DNA from 3 places in the Nonomuraea sp. B1E8 genome. Region 3 is predicted to be linked to each of the others. Evidence: riboswitches for the same ligand, from Rfam matches in the RefSeq annotation. Region 3 holds a riboswitch; each other region holds the start of a gene.
What was found. Region 3 has a riboswitch for cyclic di-AMP ahead of ABGA98_RS25180 (C40 family peptidase). Riboswitches for the same ligand answer to the same signal wherever they lie in the genome.

Region 1: it holds a riboswitch for cyclic di-AMP, as region 3 does, so the genes downstream of both, ABGA98_RS20620 (C40 family peptidase) here and ABGA98_RS25180 (C40 family peptidase) in region 3, are expected to answer to the same signal.
Region 2: it holds a riboswitch for cyclic di-AMP, as region 3 does, so the genes downstream of both, ABGA98_RS40580 (GH25 family lysozyme) here and ABGA98_RS25180 (C40 family peptidase) in region 3, are expected to answer to the same signal.

The regions. Positions count from the first base shown of each region.
Region 1 covers NZ_JBDPLS010000005.1:577,470-582,796, reverse strand. The annotation lists gene ABGA98_RS20625 (LuxR C-terminal-related transcriptional regulator) at 391-603, shown strand; gene ABGA98_RS20620 (C40 family peptidase) at 653-1,609, opposite strand; cyclic di-AMP (ydaO/yuaA leader) riboswitch at 1,703-1,842, opposite strand; gene ABGA98_RS20615 (amino-acid N-acetyltransferase) at 2,104-2,673, shown strand; gene ABGA98_RS20610 (RDD family protein) at 2,759-4,255, shown strand; gene ABGA98_RS20605 (RDD family protein) at 4,364-4,852, shown strand.
Region 2 covers NZ_JBDPLS010000018.1:153,668-158,994, forward strand. The annotation lists gene ABGA98_RS40575 (isocitrate lyase/phosphoenolpyruvate mutase family protein) at 34-774, shown strand; gene ABGA98_RS40580 (GH25 family lysozyme) at 828-1,550, opposite strand; cyclic di-AMP (ydaO/yuaA leader) riboswitch at 1,563-1,706, opposite strand; gene ABGA98_RS40585 (NAD(P)H-binding protein) at 1,992-2,735, opposite strand; gene ABGA98_RS40590 (Rrf2 family transcriptional regulator) at 2,794-3,267, shown strand; gene ABGA98_RS40595 (nitroreductase family deazaflavin-dependent oxidoreductase) at 3,285-3,767, opposite strand; gene ABGA98_RS40600 (TetR/AcrR family transcriptional regulator) at 3,823-4,362, opposite strand; gene ABGA98_RS40605 (glycoside hydrolase family 11 protein) at 4,759-5,327, opposite strand, start outside.
Region 3 covers NZ_JBDPLS010000007.1:432,731-438,057, reverse strand. The annotation lists gene ABGA98_RS25195 (glycosyltransferase family 4 protein) at 1-125, opposite strand, end outside; gene ABGA98_RS25190 (M48 family metalloprotease) at 92-1,576, opposite strand; gene ABGA98_RS25185 (hypothetical protein) at 1,589-2,404, opposite strand; gene ABGA98_RS25180 (C40 family peptidase) at 2,523-3,047, opposite strand; cyclic di-AMP (ydaO/yuaA leader) riboswitch at 3,121-3,283, opposite strand; gene ABGA98_RS25175 (NlpC/P60 family protein) at 3,680-4,654, opposite strand; gene ABGA98_RS25170 (NYN domain-containing protein) at 4,741-5,327, opposite strand, start outside.

The DNA.
Region 1 (5,327 bases), on a different contig from region 3:
CATGACGGTGACGTTCGCCCGGGTCCGGAAATAAGGTGACTCCTGGCTTGCCGCGTGCCGCCGCCCGTCGTGAAGAGCGGTTGCGCTCGACCGCCGTACGTATGGATCACGCAGTAAATCGCGCGTGGACGGATCAAAAACCGGGACGCCGGCCGGACCGATCGGCGCCGGGCCAGGCCCGGCCGAAAGGGCGCGCGGACCGTACGCCGGGCGGCGAAGTCCGCCGGCGGACGAGACTCGGCCGCATGCGGCGGATCATGTCAATAGTGCTGGTCAAGAGCGGCAATTGTCATGCTTGACGACCTTTCCATGATGCGTTTACCGTCTGCGAGGAGCGGCTGTGGCCTGGCTAAGAGGGTCCAGGCCTGCTGTTGGGGGGGAGGGCTCCCGATGGAAGTGCTCACTGAAGGCGTTGAGCTGAGCCATGCGGATCTGGCGTTACTGGCGGAACTCGCCAGAGGAGTCACGGTCGATCGGGTGGGCAGGCGACTGGACATCAGCGGCCGCACCGTACGCCGGAGGCTGCGCGGCATCTGCGACCGCATCGGCGTCGCCACCGCGATCGAGGCCGTGGCGTGGGCGGCACGCCGCCAGCTGATCTAGCGGCGCCCGCTCACTGCGCCTTCATGTCGCTCGCCTCTCGGCTCGGGCTTCAGTCGGCGATGCGCACCGCGCCCGCGAACGGCCGCCGTTCGATCGACGCGATCCGCACCACATCACCCGTCCGAGGGGCGTGCACCATCATGCCGCCGCCGAGATAGATGCCCACGTGGTGCAGGTCGCTGTAGAAGAACACCAGGTCGCCCGGACGCATCTCGTCGCGTGAGATGTGCCGCCCGGCCGTCCACTGGTTGCCCGTGTAGTGCGGCAGCGAGATGCCCACCCGCTGGTAGGCGGCCATCACCAGGCCGGAGCAGTCGTAGGAATTGGGGCCCTCGGCCCCCCAGACGTACGGCTTGAGCTGCTGCGTGAGCGCCCACCGTGCCGCCTGCGCGGCCTTTCCGCTGCCCGCGATCGGCAGGTCGACGCGGGTGGCGCGGGTGCCGGGACGACCGGCCTCGCCCAGCGCCCGCCTGAACAGGTTGCTCTCGACCTTGGCGACCAGAGTGCTGATCTTGTCGCGTTTGGCGTCGAGGTCCTTGACGATCTTCTCGACCTCGCTGATGCGCGACCTGGCGCTCGCCCTGGCGCGCTCGGCGGCCTTCCTGGCCTTGGTGAGCTGGTTGAGCTCCTCGCCCTGCCGCTGCTCGATCGCGAACGTGGTCGCGGCGCGGTCGAGGAAGTTGCCGGGGTCCTTGGAGGAGGTGAACACCAGCGCCCGGCTCAGCCCGCCCGTGATGTAGGCGTTCTGGGCGAGCAGGACGGCCTTGGCGCGCTTGGCCGCCAGATCCGTCTCGCTGGCCGTCAGCGTCTTCTGCGCGGCCTCGGCGGCCTTCTTGGCCGTCTTCAGCTTCTCCCGCTGCCCGTTGTACTGCTCGGTCAGCGTCTCGATCTCGACGTGCATCTTCTCGACCCGCGCGGCGAGGTCTTTGAGCGAGGGCTTGGGGTCGGCGGACGCCGGGACGGTGGGAACCGTGAGCAGCAGTGCGGCGGCTGTGAAACTCGCCACACCGAGACGGCGGCGCAACGGGGCGCGTTCCGGAGGGCGGGCGTGATTGCCCGCCGACGTCCTCCCACGGTTGAGCGTGCGCTTCACCAACCAGGCTCCTCTCATAGACGCCTACCGGGTTAGCTGACGGGTTCGGGCCGGAGCAGCCCTACCGAAAACTCGGATTCACCCCGTGATGGCGGTCGCCACCGGCGGGTCCCCGGCTTCCCTGAGGAATTGAGCGTGCTTCCCCGCGCGCGGGGATCATCGTCGCTGGACACTAATGCACTCCGGGTTCCTGCTCAACCAGAACTGCCAACTCTGTAGAGGTTTCACAACCGAAGGGTCACAAGGTGATCTCGGTGCCAGTAGGGCAGGAGTGACTGTATGTGGCACTTCCTCCCGAACGATCGCCTGGCGCGACGCCGTGCTCGCCCGGCCACGAGATGTAACAGGATGGGCGGAGACATGTGAGTTAGGTCCGAGCCGTAATGACATCTGTACTCTGGAGAGCCATGGAGCAGGTGGCCGAACTGACTGTGCCCGAGACCGCGGTGGTGGTCCGGCGTGCGCGCACGCCTGACGTGCGGGGGGTCAGGCGCCTGGTCGACGCCTATGCGGGCGCGGGCTCGCGGCTCCTGAAGAAGGCCACGGTGACGCTGTACGAAGACGTACAGGAGTTCTGGGTGGCCGAGCGTGGCGGGCAGATCGTCGGCTGTGGCGCGCTCCACGTGCTCTGGGAGGACCTCGCGGAGGTCCGCACGGTGGCCGTCGATCCCGAATGCCGCGGCACGGGAGTCGGCCACCGGATCGTCTCAGCGCTGATCCAGCAGGCCAAAGATCTTGGTCTGCAACGTGTATTCTGTCTTACTTTTGAGGTCGACTTCTTCGCGAGGCACGGTTTTCGCCGCATCCAGGGCACGCCGGTCTCCCCCGAGGTCTACGCCGAGCTGCTGGCCTCGTATGACGAGGGTGTAGCGGAGTTCCTCGACCTGGAACACGTCAAGCCGAACACCCTGGGCAACACCCGCATGCTGCTCCATCTGACGTCGGGTGACGCGGACCTTGACCACACGGAAAGGTGATTGTTGATACCTATGTCGATACGTTGGGCAGCACAGGCATGTGTCCTGACACGTGCCACGCGCGCACTCGAAGCGAGGTGACACGGTGAGCACCGGACAGCCGCCGTACCCACAGGACGAATCCGGCGAGAACGCTGCGCCTCCCCATTACGGCCAGCAGGCTCCGGGCCGCCACCCCGGCGAGCCCGACCCCGACGTCACTGTGGTCGGCTACCGGGCTGACGACGCCTACGGGCAACAGCCCCCCTATGGTCAGCAGCAGGGCTACGGCCAGCAACCCCCATACGGTCAGCAGCAGGGCTACGGCCAGCAGCAGGGCTATGGCCAGCAACCCCAGTACGGCCAGCAGCCCCAGTCCCAGCCCGACTACGGCCAGCAGCAGGGCTATGGCCAGCAACCCCAGCAGTATGACCAGCAATATGGTCAGCAGCCCCAGTCCCAGCCGGGCTATGGCCAGCAGCAGGGTTACGGGCAGCAGCAACAGTCCGGCTACGACCAGCAGTACGGTCAGCAGCAGGGCTACGGCCAGCAGCCGCAGTCCCAGCCGGGCTATGGCCAGCAGCAGGGTTACGGGCAGCAGCAACAGTCCGGCTACGACCAGCAGTACGGTCAGCAGCAGGGCTACGGTCAGCAGCCGCAGTCGGGCCAGCAGTACGACCAGCAGCAGTACGGTCAGCAGCCGCAGTCGGGCCAGCAGTACGACCAGCAGCAGTACGGTCAGCAGCCGCAGTCGGGCCAGCAGTACGACCAGCAGCAGTACGGTCAGCAGCCGCAGTCGGGTCAGCAGTATGACCAGCAGCAGGGCTACGGTCAGCAGCCCCAGTCGGGTCAGCAGTACGACCAGCAGTACGGCCAGCAGCCGCAGTCCCAGCAAGGCTACGGGCAGCAGCAGTACGGCCAGCAGGGCTACGGGCAAGCACAGCAGTCCCAGCCCGGTTACGCCCAGCCCGGCTACGGCCAGCAGTACGGCGACCAGCAGTACGGCCAGCAGGGCTACGGGCAGCCGCAGCAGGCCGGCTACGGCCAGGCTCCCTACGGCCAGCCGGGCTACGGCCCGGTCGGCGTGCAGCCGCCGGGGGCTCCCGCCCCGCTGGCGGAGTGGTGGCAGCGTCTGGTGGCGCGACTCGTCGACGGCGTCCTGTTCGGCGTCGTGATGTTCGTGGTGTCCCTCCTGCTCACGACGCTGTTCCTGGTCAGCTACGACTCGACCAGCGGCGCCACGTCGGGGATGTTCAGCTCGTTCGCGCTCAACATCGTGCTGGCCATCGTCCTCACCGCCGTCTACGTCGGTTACGACTTCCTCATGCACAAGACGAAGGGTCAGACGATCGGCAAGATGATCATGGGGATCAAGGTCGTGCCGGTGGGTCAGATGATGCCCCCCGGCGGCCTGCCCGGCGACGCCGCCATCAAGCGGGCCGGCGTGACCTGGGGCGCCTACATCCTCTACTTCCTGCCGTTCGGCACCATGCTGGCAGGCCTCATCTGCGCCCTGAACGGCGCTTCGATGCTCTGGGACAAGCCGCTGCAGCAGACGTTCGCGGACAAGTTCGCGAACACCGTGGTGGTCAAGATCAAGTAATCGGCAGAACCGCGAAACAGGGGCCGGCTTCCCGTCGGCCTCTGTTTTGTATGTGAGGGTAGGTGCGGAATGTAGGGCTCTCCGCCGTCGATGTGCGAGGTGAGGGTTATGGCCGGGACGTCGCCGTGGGCGGACGCGGTGCCCGCGGAATGGTGGGAACGGCTGGCTGCCCGGCTCATTGAAGCGCTCGTCTTCGGCATCGTTTATTACATTCTGTTCATTGCGCTATGGGCGGTCTTCCGGACTGTCGGCATGATGGACGTGTTCGACGGCCGGCTGCCCGGAGTGTTCGCGTGGGCGGCCGCCGGGCTGGGTTATACGGGCTACGACTGGTGGGCGCATTGGCGGCACGGGCGTACGTTCGGCCAGGCGATCATGCGGATCCGCCTGGCACCGCCGGATGTTCCGGCCCGTGCTCTGCTCAAACGCTCCCTGGTCTATCCGGGACCTGTCATGCTCATGGGCATTCCGGTGGCCAATCTGGTGGCCGGAATGCTGCTGTTCGGTGTCGGTATGCTCATCCTGATCGACAAGCCGCTGGAGCGCGGGCCGCATGACAGGCTGGCCGGAACGCGCGTGGTTAAAGATCTTCGCTGAGCCATCCGCACCTGCACGGATGTCTTTTCGCAAAATTTTCCCATGATCCGGTAAGGAGCCTGGAGAGACTGGCATTAGGCTATGGGGCGTCCGGGTTGCCGGATGTTGGTGTCCCTGCGACGCGTAGGGCATCTGTGTGCCGCTATGGTCGGGTGCGGGCGGTTGTCGCCTTGCGCACCATGAGGGGCCCGCAGCGCTCCCTCCGGGAGGCGCTCCGCGCGCTTAAAGCGCCCCGAAACCCCGTCAGCCGTGGAGGCGAGGACGAATGGAAGCCCTTACAGACGTATTGTCAGCGCTCATCCCCCCGGTGGTGGTGGGCGGCGCCTTCATCTTTGGCGTCGTGAAGTTGGTCCGGTCGGAGGCCGTTGGCGACCGGCGAAACCGTGAGGATCAGGCCGAGGGCCAGAACTGATCGGCCAGTCAGCCGAATCCCCGTAGCGCTGAATTGTCTCCACGCCTTTCCGGGTATATGTTT
Region 2 (5,327 bases), on a different contig from region 3:
GAGGGACATGACCCTCACAGGCAAGGACCGACCATGCCGAAGACCAGCACCGCTCTCCTGCGCGACCTGCACAAGCCCGGCGACCCGCTGATCCTGCCCAACGTGTGGGACGCGGGCAGCGCAACCGTCGTGGCCGAGGCCGGCTATCCCGCCCTGGCGACCGCCAGCGCGTCCATCGCCGCCCTGCTGGGACGCGACGACCACGAGGGCGCACCGGTCGGCGAGATGTTCGACATCGCCGCCAGGATCATCAGGGCCGTGGACGTGCCGGTGACCGTCGACGCCGAAGCCGGCTACGGCCTGCCGCCCGGCGAGCTCGTCGAGCGGCTCACCGCCATCGGCGCGGCCGGGTTCAACATCGAGGACACCGACCACCGGGCCGGGGGACTCGTCGACGCCGGGACGCAGGCCGCGCGCATCGCGGCCCTCCGGGAGGCGGGCCCCGACCTGGTGATCAACGCGCGGGTCGACGTGTTCCTGACCGGCTCCACCTCGACCGAGGAGGTCGCCGAGCGCGGGCGCCGCTACCTGGAGGCCGGCGCCGACTGCGTCTACCCCATCATGGCCCCGTCGGAAGAGGTGGTCGGCGACCTCGTCAAGGCCGTCCCCGGGCCGGTCAACGTCGCCTGCATGCCCGGCATGGACCTGGGCAGGCTGGCCTCCCTCGGCGTCGCCCGCGTGTCCTTCGGCCCGCTGACGTACCTGACCGCGCTGGAGGCGCTCAAGACCATGGTGGGCCGCATCCGCGCGGGCCAGGACCCGTACGCGGCCTGACCCGCGGCGGGCAGGCAGGTGCTGTGCGGAGGTTCCCGCCTGCCCGAACCCGGTCAGGCCGACGTGCGGCCCAGGGCGCGCAGCTCGTCGGGGGTGAGCGCCGAGACGTTCTGGTCGATGGGGGAGTCGGAGTACTGGTGGATGGTCCAGGTCTTCCAGTCGGCGGGCGGCGTCACCGTCCCCTTCGGCTTGCTGTAGTGGGCCACCCACAGCGGGTACTCGGCCAGGCCCTTGCCGTAGGTGTCGGCGAAGTTCCAGCCGCTGTAGAACATCGGGGTGACCCCGGTCTCGGCCTTCACGTGCGACAGCCACGCCTTGGCCCAGGCGTTGACCTCCTCGACGGACTTGCCGTCGGTGGTCTCCAGGTCCAGCACCAGCAGGTCGCCGGGCTTGGAGGGCTGGGAGTTCACCATGGACAGGAAGTGGTCGGCCTCGGCGATGGGGTCGTTGCCGGGGTGTGCGTAGTGGTACGCCCCGCGCACGATGCCCTTCTTGCCCAGCTCGCTCCAGTGCCTGGCGAAGGCGGCGTCGCGGAAGTCGGTGCCCTCGGTGGCCTTGATGATGCCGAACTGCGCAGGGCTGGCGGCCCAGTCGTGCAGCGGCTGGTGGTTGGACACGTCCTGGCCGTAGGTGAGCGTGCGCTGCTCGGCCGCCTGGGCCGGGGCCGGCTCGACGGGCGAGGCGTGCGCGGGCAGGCTCACGCCCGCGATGGCGGTGGTTCCGGCCAGCAGGGCGCCGGCGGCGGACAGGGTGAGACGTCGCGTGAGTTCGCGCATGGGGGGATTGACTCCTTGCTTCCATGTGCCTACCGGGTTAGCTGACGGGTTCGGGCTTGGAAGTGCCCTACGCGCGCAGCCCTCGGCTGGCGTGCGATTCACCCCGGAAAGGTGGGTCCCCGGTTCCGCGCTGTGCGGATTCGGCCTGTCAACGTCGCGGCAAACGGTTCGGCAAGCGTTCGCCTGTGCCGTATGCCGTAATCCCAAGAAGGTATATAACGCCCCATAAACGCTGCAAGCGGTACAAATCGCTATGCAATGTCGTTCGCCATGGGGAAGCCCTGGATCGCCGCTCTCGCAGGCGTTCCAGGGCTTCGGCAAAGTTTTTCCGGCACCGTACGCGGGTCCCACCGGAAGGGGACCCGTGATGCCCCTGTGACGCGAGCCGGTGGGCGTACCGCCGGCACCGGCAGGTCATCCGGGGGCGCCGGGGCCCTTCGGCTACCCCTGCCCGGCGAGCCAGTCGTCGAAGGTGGTCGGCGCGATGTGCGCGCCCTCGCCGGGCAGCAGCACGTCGCCCGCCATCGCCGGGCCGAAGATCCCCGACCACGTCGGCACGAGCCGCACCGTACGGCCCCGCGCCTCGTGGGTGCGCCGGGCCATGTCCACCAGGTCCTGCGGCTCGGGGCCCGCGACGTCGGCGTACCGCCCCCGAGGCTCCCCGGCCGCGAGCTCGGCGAGGACGCCGGCCACGTCGGCGGGCGCGATCGGCTGGACGAGCAGCGGCGCGATCGTGGCGACGCCGTCCTGCTCCGTCCAGCCCGCCACCATTTCGGCGAAGTCGTGGAACTGCGTGACCGGCACGATCGTCCACGGCACCGGCCCGGCGGCCACGAGGCGCTCCTGCTCCCGCTTGCCGGCGTAGTGGGCGTTGCCCTCGACGCGATGGATCCCGACGATCGACAGCAGGACGTGGTGGCGCACCCCCGCCCGCTCCCCGGCGGCCAGCAGGGTGCGCGTGGTGGCGCCGAAGAACGCCACCGTCTCCTCCGGGCCGGCCGCCGGCGCGTTGATGGCGTCGACGACCGCCTCCGCACCGGCCAGGACGTCGTCGAGCCCGTCGCCGGTCGCCAGGTCCACGCCGAGCGAACGACTGATGCGCACGACCTCGTGGCCGTCGCGTTCGAGGGTCGCGGCGGTGAGCGACCCGATGTTCCCGGTCGCGCCGGCGACTGCGATCCGCATGATGATCCCCTTAATTATGGACTAAACGGGTCCATAATAGCTGCGATAGAATCGGGGCGTGAAGCTGCCTGTGAGCACCGAGTGGGTTCTGCACTGCGCGACCACGCTGGCCCAGCTCGAGCCGGGAGCCAGCGCGTCGGCCGCGCAGCTCGCGCTCCACTACGACCTCCCGGCGGCCTACCTCACCAAGCAGCTCAAGGAGCTGGTCAAGGCCGGGCTGCTGGCCGCGTCCACCGGACCGAGGGGAGGCTTCCGGCTGGCGCGGCCCGCCGCCGAGATCACGCTGCTGCAGATCGTCGAGGCCGTCGACGGCCGGTCCACGCCGTACGAGTGCCGCGAGATCCGTCAGCGGGGACGCGGCGCGCTGCCCCCGGAGGAGTGCGAGCGCATGTGCGTCCTCGCCGAGAAGATGGCCGACGCCCACCGGGCATGGCGGGCCAGCCTCGCCGACGTCACCCTCGCCGACATCCTCGCCGAGCTGCCGGAGTGGGCGCCGGCCCGCACCCGGCAGCGCCTGTCGGGCACCACGTAGCCGGAGATCAGGTCGCGTCACGCGCCAGGGGCGTGCGGGGTGAAGCGGACGAACGGTATGTGCCGCCCCACCTCCCGGTAATCCGCCACGCTGCCGTCGACCGCGAAGCCCATGATCTTGCAGAGCTGGCGGGCGGCGGCGGGGTGGCGGGGCGCGTACGTGGCCATGATCTCCGCGCCCTGCTCGTCCGGGATCGGCGCGGCGGTGGCCCGCAGAGCGCGTCCGCCCACGTGCAGGGTCACCTCGGGATCGGCCAGGACGTTGCGGTACCAGTCGGCACGCCGCCCGAACCCGGAGGCCGCCACATAGCCCCGCTCGTCGTGCTGGACGACCTCGATGACGGCCTGGCGGGGCCGGCCGGAGACGCGGCCGGTGTGGGTGAGCAGCATGACCCGCTGCCCCAGCAGCCGGCCCAAGCCGACCCGGTACAACACGATGGGAAGGCGCCACAGCCTGCGGCGCAGCCCGGTCGGCGGTGCGGGTTTCTTGACGATCTCCATGACAGGTCCTTTCGAGGTCGGCCGTGTGCGGCGGAGGGGGAACCCTCCGCCGCGCTCACGAGGGGTCAGGCGTCGCCAGCAGGTCCTCCACCGCGGACAGCACCGCGCCGACGGGAAGGTCGCCGTCGATCATGTAGTGCAACATCAGCCCGTCGATCGCCGCGACGACCAGCGTGGCGACCCCGTCCAGGCGGTCCGCCGTCCAGCCGGGACGCGCCCCGCGGAGACGGCCGGCGATCAGCGCGCGGGCCTGGCGCAACTCGTCGCGGAGCACCACGCCGAGCGCGGGATCGCGGGTGGCGCCCGCGATCAGCTCGGCGGCCAGCCGGGTCGTCTGGTCGTCGCCGGTCGCCTGGGGCAGCAGGCGCCGTACGGTCGCCAGGGCCGCGCGCTCGTCCGCGGCCTCCATCAGCTCGGTGACCAGCGGGCCCAGGATGAGATCGGTGGCCTGCCGGAAGATCGCCGTGTGGAGCCCGGCCAGCCCGCCGAAGTGGTAGTGGATCAGGCCGGGATTGGTGCCGGCCCGCTGTGCCACGGCACGGGTCGTGACGCCCTGCCAGCCGTCGTCCCGCAGCACCGCGATGCCGGCCGCCACGAGTTGCTCACGACGGCGATCCCCGCGGGGCGAATTTGGTCGGTCGGCCAAGTTGGTCATACGGCCAAAGTAGCAGAACGGCACCGGGCGCGGAACCACGATCGGCACCGACCTGCTGCGCGCGGTCACGGAGGAGGCCGGGCGGCGCGGCGCGGTTCAGGTCGTGGTGGTGTGCGGCCACGCGGACGAGGCGAAACGCGAGGCGCTCCGCCTGGCCGGGCTGTCCATCGCGGCCGAATGGTGGACCGCCCCGCTGTGACCGCGACACCCGTGGGATCGCCGGGCTCCCCAGGGCCAGGGACCACCCGCCGGCTGAGCCGCACTGCCCCTTGACCCCTGATGACCGTGGCGCGGCGTCAGGGGTCAAGGGGGCGCCGCGCCACGGTCCGGGGTGGCTCAGCCCGCGCTGCAGGAGACGGACGGCCAGGTGTGGTTGCCGTTGTGCTGGATCGTCACACCCCAGTTGTTGCCGTTGCCGTTGGGTCTGGCGTTCAGCACCTGGGAGCTGGGATAGGTGGCGCTGATGTTCCACGTGGCGATGATCCTGGCCGGAGACGGCACGTTCATCGTCACGGTCCAGTTGTTCGAACCGCTGACCGACACGGAGAGGTTGTACCGGTCGCTCCACTGCTGGCCCGCTGACAGCGTCGCCGTGCAACCGCCCGGGTTGCCCGGGTCGCCGGGGTCGGGGTTGCCGCCGCCGGAGCCGATCGTGATGTTGGAGTTTCCGCTGCTCTGATAACCCTCGGTCGCGAGGATCATGTAGTCGTGGCTGCCCAGGTTCATGCCATTACGGGCCCATGCGTCGAAGTGGTTGCCCGAGGTGATGCTCCCGCCGGTCCTCTTCTGCTGCCGGACGCTCCAATACTGGTCGAACGTCCTGGTGCCCTCGATGGAGGGGGCGTTGTAGCGCGTCGTCTTGTAGATGTCGTACGTGCCGCCGTCGCTGGTGACCGTGCCCCGGT
Region 3 (5,327 bases):
GGCGTGCGCAGCGCGAGCCCGTGCACGAACGACTGGATGCCGCCCGGCCTGGGCGGGAAGTCGTTCGTGACGAAGAGCACGTCCGCATGGGTCACGGCACCGGGACGCCGTTCAGCTCGGCCCATGAGCGGGCCAGGGCGATGCGCTCAGGGCTGGAAGGATGGGAGGCATAAAGCACATATTCCACCGGATTCGGCGACAAGTCGGAAATATTGGTAATTGCCAGCCGTTTTTGCATGGCGATGAACGTGGCCGGATCCCGGGTGAGGTCGAGCGCGTGCACGTCGGCCCTGGCCTCGACGTGGCGGCTGATCACGTTCTGGGCGGGGCCCATGATCAGCGAACCCAGCGTCATCAGGCCCATGACCACACCCACCGCGCGCGGATCGGCGATCGAGGTGACTCCGGTGCGCCGGCGTACCGCGCCGAACACCAGGAACAGCAGGACCACGCCGAGCGCCGCCCCCAGGGCGCCGAGGAGGGTTCCGAAGAGCACGTCGTCGGCCTCGGCGTGGCCCAGCTCATGGGCGACGACCAGCTCGACCTGGGGCTGCGGCGCCTTGAGCAGCGTGTCGTAGACGACGATCCTGCGGGTGGCGCCGAAGCCCGACACGTACGCGTTGAGCGCCGTCGTGCGCCGCGAGGCGTCGGCGACCAGCACGTCCTGCACCGGCACGCCGTCGCGCTCGGCCATGTCCAGCAGGTTGTCGCGCAGCGAGCCCTGCGGCATGGACGTGAAGTCGTTGAACAGCGGCTCGAACACCACCGGGTAGACGAACGACATCACCACGGTCAGCGCGCACGCCCCGACGGCCGCCGGGATCCACCAGCGCCGCACCCGGCGGGCCAGCCCCACGAGGACGAGCAGCATGAGGCAGAGCAGGAAGGCCTCCACGCCGAGGCTCTTCAGCCGGTCGGCGCTCCAGCCCGCCCAGTCCTGGGTGGACAGGCCGTAGTCGCGCAGCAGCGTCTCGAACCAGACGCCGAGCGGCCACCTGACCGCCTCGACGATCGCGGTGAGCACCAGGACGCCGAGGACCACCCGCACCCACCAGGGGCCTTTCAGCCGGCCCAGCACCCTGGCCCCGAAGGGGGTGGCCACGAGCAGGGCCGCGAAGGCCAGCGTGAGCGCCAGCCCGAGATAGCTCGGCAGGGACGTGGCCGCGTCGAAGGCCCGCGCCCTGGCGATCTCGGCGGCGGTGAAGTCTCGCGCCGGGTCGGGCGGCCCCGCGGCCAGGACCCGCCACGGCGTGCTGAAGGCGGCCACGGCCAGGATCACCGCCGCGAGCACCGCCAGGACCACGGCGGCCTGCCGCCTGAACCGGCGCTCGGCCGCGTCCACCACCGGCTCCTCCCCCGGGTCCTGCGCCGGGCCGTCCGTCGTCGCGGGCACTCCATCACCCTGCCCCCGTTCGCGACGTCTCCACGCCCCCGCCGCGCCGCCGTCCGTCCGCGCGGGGTCCTCCGCGCTGACGGCGCCCGCGGGAACACCGTCACCGGGCCCTGTGGCGGTCACCTCGCCGCCGCCCGCCCCGGCCTCCTCAGAGGGGCCGTCCGCGTCCCGCCGTCCGCTCATCTTTCTCCCCACTCACGCGAGCTGCTCCCGCACGTACGCGCGCCACCGTGCCGTCAGCGTGGCCACGGAGAGCCCGAGCGCGGCGAGCGCCTCGTCGACGCCGGCCGCCTGCGCATCACGGTAGAGCCTCACCAGGCTCCTCTCACCGAAACGGCGGGAGAGGAACCGACACGCCAGCCAGGCCTCCTGGTACGCCAGCGCGAGGCGTCCGGGGTCGGGCCCGCCGACGGCGAACGCCTCAGGCCCCGGCAACGCGGCCGGCACGCGCCCGGCCCGCACCTCGGCCGCCAACTCGGCGGCGGCCGTGCGCACGGGCAGCCCGGCGTCCCGGTAGGCGACGTAGTCGGCGAAGCCTTCGTAGAGCCAGACGGGCAGCCCGCCGGTGCCCGCGGCGACGTGGGTCAGCTCGTGGGTGAGGACGACGTCCTTGCCGGTGGAGGTGAGCCTGCCGAACGACTCGGGGACGACGATCACCCGCCCGTCGTCGGCCACCGCCGCCAGCCCGTCGAGGCGCTCCACACCGGCCAGCCGGGCGGCGTCCTCAGCGGAGCCGGGAACGATGACCACGGGCCGCACCGGGCGGCCGAGCACGGCCGTGACCCGCAGCCCGGCCGAGTCGGCGCGGCGGGCGAGATCGCTGAGCGTGCCGGGCGCGGCGCGGTGGCCGGTGACGAGGGAACGTGCCCCGCGGGCGGTGGCCTGGCCGTCCGGCCACAGGTCACGGGCTTGCGCGGGGAAGACGGGCGATCCGGGGGCGGGCGCGTCGGCGGCGAGGCCGAGGAGGAGGAGCGCGGCCAGCGCAGTTCGTCGGCTCACCTGCTCGGACACGCTGCCGATCGTAGTGGGCCCGATCGAGGGGCCGGCCGCCTTACGAGGGGAGGGGCGGGCTTCCACGGGAGCCCGCCCGGGCCCCGGAAGATCTCCCGGGGGCCCGGGCGGGGCTTCATCAGAGGCCGGGACGGACCGCGCCGACGAACGACGACTTGCGCCATCCGCCCAGCTTGTCGATGCGCACCCGTTCGCCTGTCCGCGGCGAATGGATCATCTTGCCCTTGCCGATGTACATGCCCACGTGGCCGAGCCCGTTGAAGAACATGAGGTCACCGGGCTTGAGGTTGCGCCAGGAGACCTTGTTCCTGATGCCGGCGAACTGGCTGCTCGCCACGCGCGGGATTTCCACCCCGGCCTTCTTCCAGGCGTACTGGACGAGGCCGGAGCAGTCGAACGAACCAGGGCCTGTGGCGCCGTAACGGTACGGGTCACCGATCTGGTTCTTGGCCACGGCGATGGCCTTGCCGGCCTTCACCTTCTGCCGAGCGATCTTGGCTGCTCGCTTGCGAGCCGCCTTGGCCGACGTCGCGGTGGCGGCGGCCGTGGCCGCCCTCACCGAGGAGACGCCGGCCGTGTCGCTCGTCGTCGCCGCCTGAGCCGTGGGGGCGTGGAGGACCAGACCTCCGGCCGTCACGGTCATCGTGAGCACGACGCCAGGCAGGGCAAGGCGGGACAGGCGGGGGTTGTGCAGGGAGGTAGACAGGATTTCTCCTTGGGTCTTCCACGAACGCCTACCGGGTTAGCTGTCGGATTCGGGCCTGGAAGTCGCCCTACGGCGCGATGGCGCGCCGATTCACCCCTGATCCCTGGGGAACTGGGATCGCTGGGTCCCCGGTTCCGTGCCTCCTGACTGCACGGATTCGGCAGGTCATCGCCCGCGTCATGGGGATATCGCGGCGATGACCAGCGGATCTTCATCTGCCTTCACATCGGGAGGGACCGATGTGGGTTCGCGGCGCCATGGCTTGTGCACCGCGACGACGCCAGAAGCTACGCCGGACGGTCAAGGATCGGCAAAAGCCGAGTCAGGCTGTAAAGATCGACAAAGGCCCCAGTAAACGTCCGAACCCCTGCTGGAACAGGGGGCACCGTTACCAAAAAGTGACCCTTCTCACATTTCGCGAAACACCGGTCTTGTCAGGGACCAAATGTCGCGTTTGTCACATTCCGCCTCGCATGCGCTGGACCCACGGTGATCAAAAGGAAGCAGAACGTGATCAAGGGCCGCCCGCGCGGGCGGCAACGATGGCGCATCGTAAAAGGCGGACGAAATTACGGGCGGACGGCGCCCACGAGGTTGCGGCCGTAGGCGGAGAGGCTGACGACCTTGACCACGTCGCCCGTCTGCGGCGCATGGACGATCTTCCCGTTGCCCGCATAGATGCTGACGTGCCCCAGGCCCTCGCTGAAGATGAGATCGCCGGGCTGGAGCGCGTTCAGCGACACCTTGCGGCTGGCGCCCCACGCCCACTGCGCCCACGTCGTCCTGGGCAGCGACACGCCCGCGGCCCGCCATGACGCCTGGGTCAGCCCCGAGCAGTCGTAGCCGCCCGGCCCCGTCCCGCCGAACACGTACGGCTTGCCGACCTGCGCGAACGCGAACCGCAACACCGCCGCGGCGTTCCCCGACGCGGGTCCCGTGTACTCGATGCCGGTGCTGTTCGGATTGCCGGTCTTGTAGGCGCCCAGCTTCTTCAGAAGCTTCTTCTGCTCGGCGATCAGCCCGAGGATCTCCTTGCGCTCCTTCTCGACCTCGCCACGGACCTCGTCGGCCGACCGCAGGGCGTCCTGCGCCTTGTCGCGTTCCTTCTTCAGCCCGCGGTTCTCCCGGTCGAACGCGGCCAGCTTCTCCGAGCGCTCTTTGGCCATCTGCCCGGCCAGCGCCATCCCGGCCAGCCGTCCCTGCGGGTTGTCGGCACCGACCAGCCCCGGCATGGTGGTGGCGTAGCCGCCGGCCCGATAGACGGTGGCGGCCATGTCGGCGATCTGGGTGCGCAGGTCGGCGACCGTACGGAGTTTGCGCTTGTAGCTCGTGTTCAGCTTCGCGTAGGTGCCCTTGGCCTTCTTGTAGCGCTCGGTCGCCGTGTTGTAGCGGTCGACGACCTTGTCGGCCTTGTCGTTGAGCTTGTCGAGCTTGGCCTTGGCCTGCCCGATGGTCGGCTTCGGATCAGCGAGCGCCGCCCCCATGGGGGACACCACAAGCCCGAACGCGAGACCCACGGCCACCGGCACCCGGCCAAACCTCACTGCGTCGCCTCCCAGGGGATCTTTACTGGGGCGAAATAGTACAGAAGTGGCGGGCGAGGTCTCACCCGAACATACCAATTCGTAACTTAAGCCCGGCCCAGCCGGCGCAGCAGCAAGCCAGAGGGAACGGGTCTGGCTCCCATCCGCCTGACGGACTCGGCCACCTCCCGGTCCGACGACACCACGGCGATGGCACGGCCGGGCGGCTCGGCGCGGACGAGCTGGCGGATCAGGTCGTCGGCGATCTCCCCGGGCGCGCTGAACAGCACCCTCACGCCGCGCGGCGCCACGACCTGCACAGGGGCGTTGAGCTCCGCCCCGTCGAACACCGCGGTCACCTCTACCCTCGTCTGCGCCACCAGCCCGCCCAGCCCGGTCATCAGCCGGTTGCGCTGGTCAGCGAGGGTGAGCGTGCCGTAGCCGGTCTTGGTGACGTTGTAGCCGTCGATGATCAGGTGGACCTGCGGCAGCGCGAGGAGCTGGTCGAGGAGTTGCGGGTCGTCGTCGGCGAGCGCCCGCGCGGGCACGCGCACACCCGGCCGTTCGCCGGTGACCGCGGCGACCGAATCGGCCGGCCGGCTGATCGTGGTGGGCAGGGCCAGCTCCCTGCGCAGCCCGGCCGACGCGTCCTGCAGCGCGTCGAGCAGCACCCTGATGCGGGCGTCCTCGATGC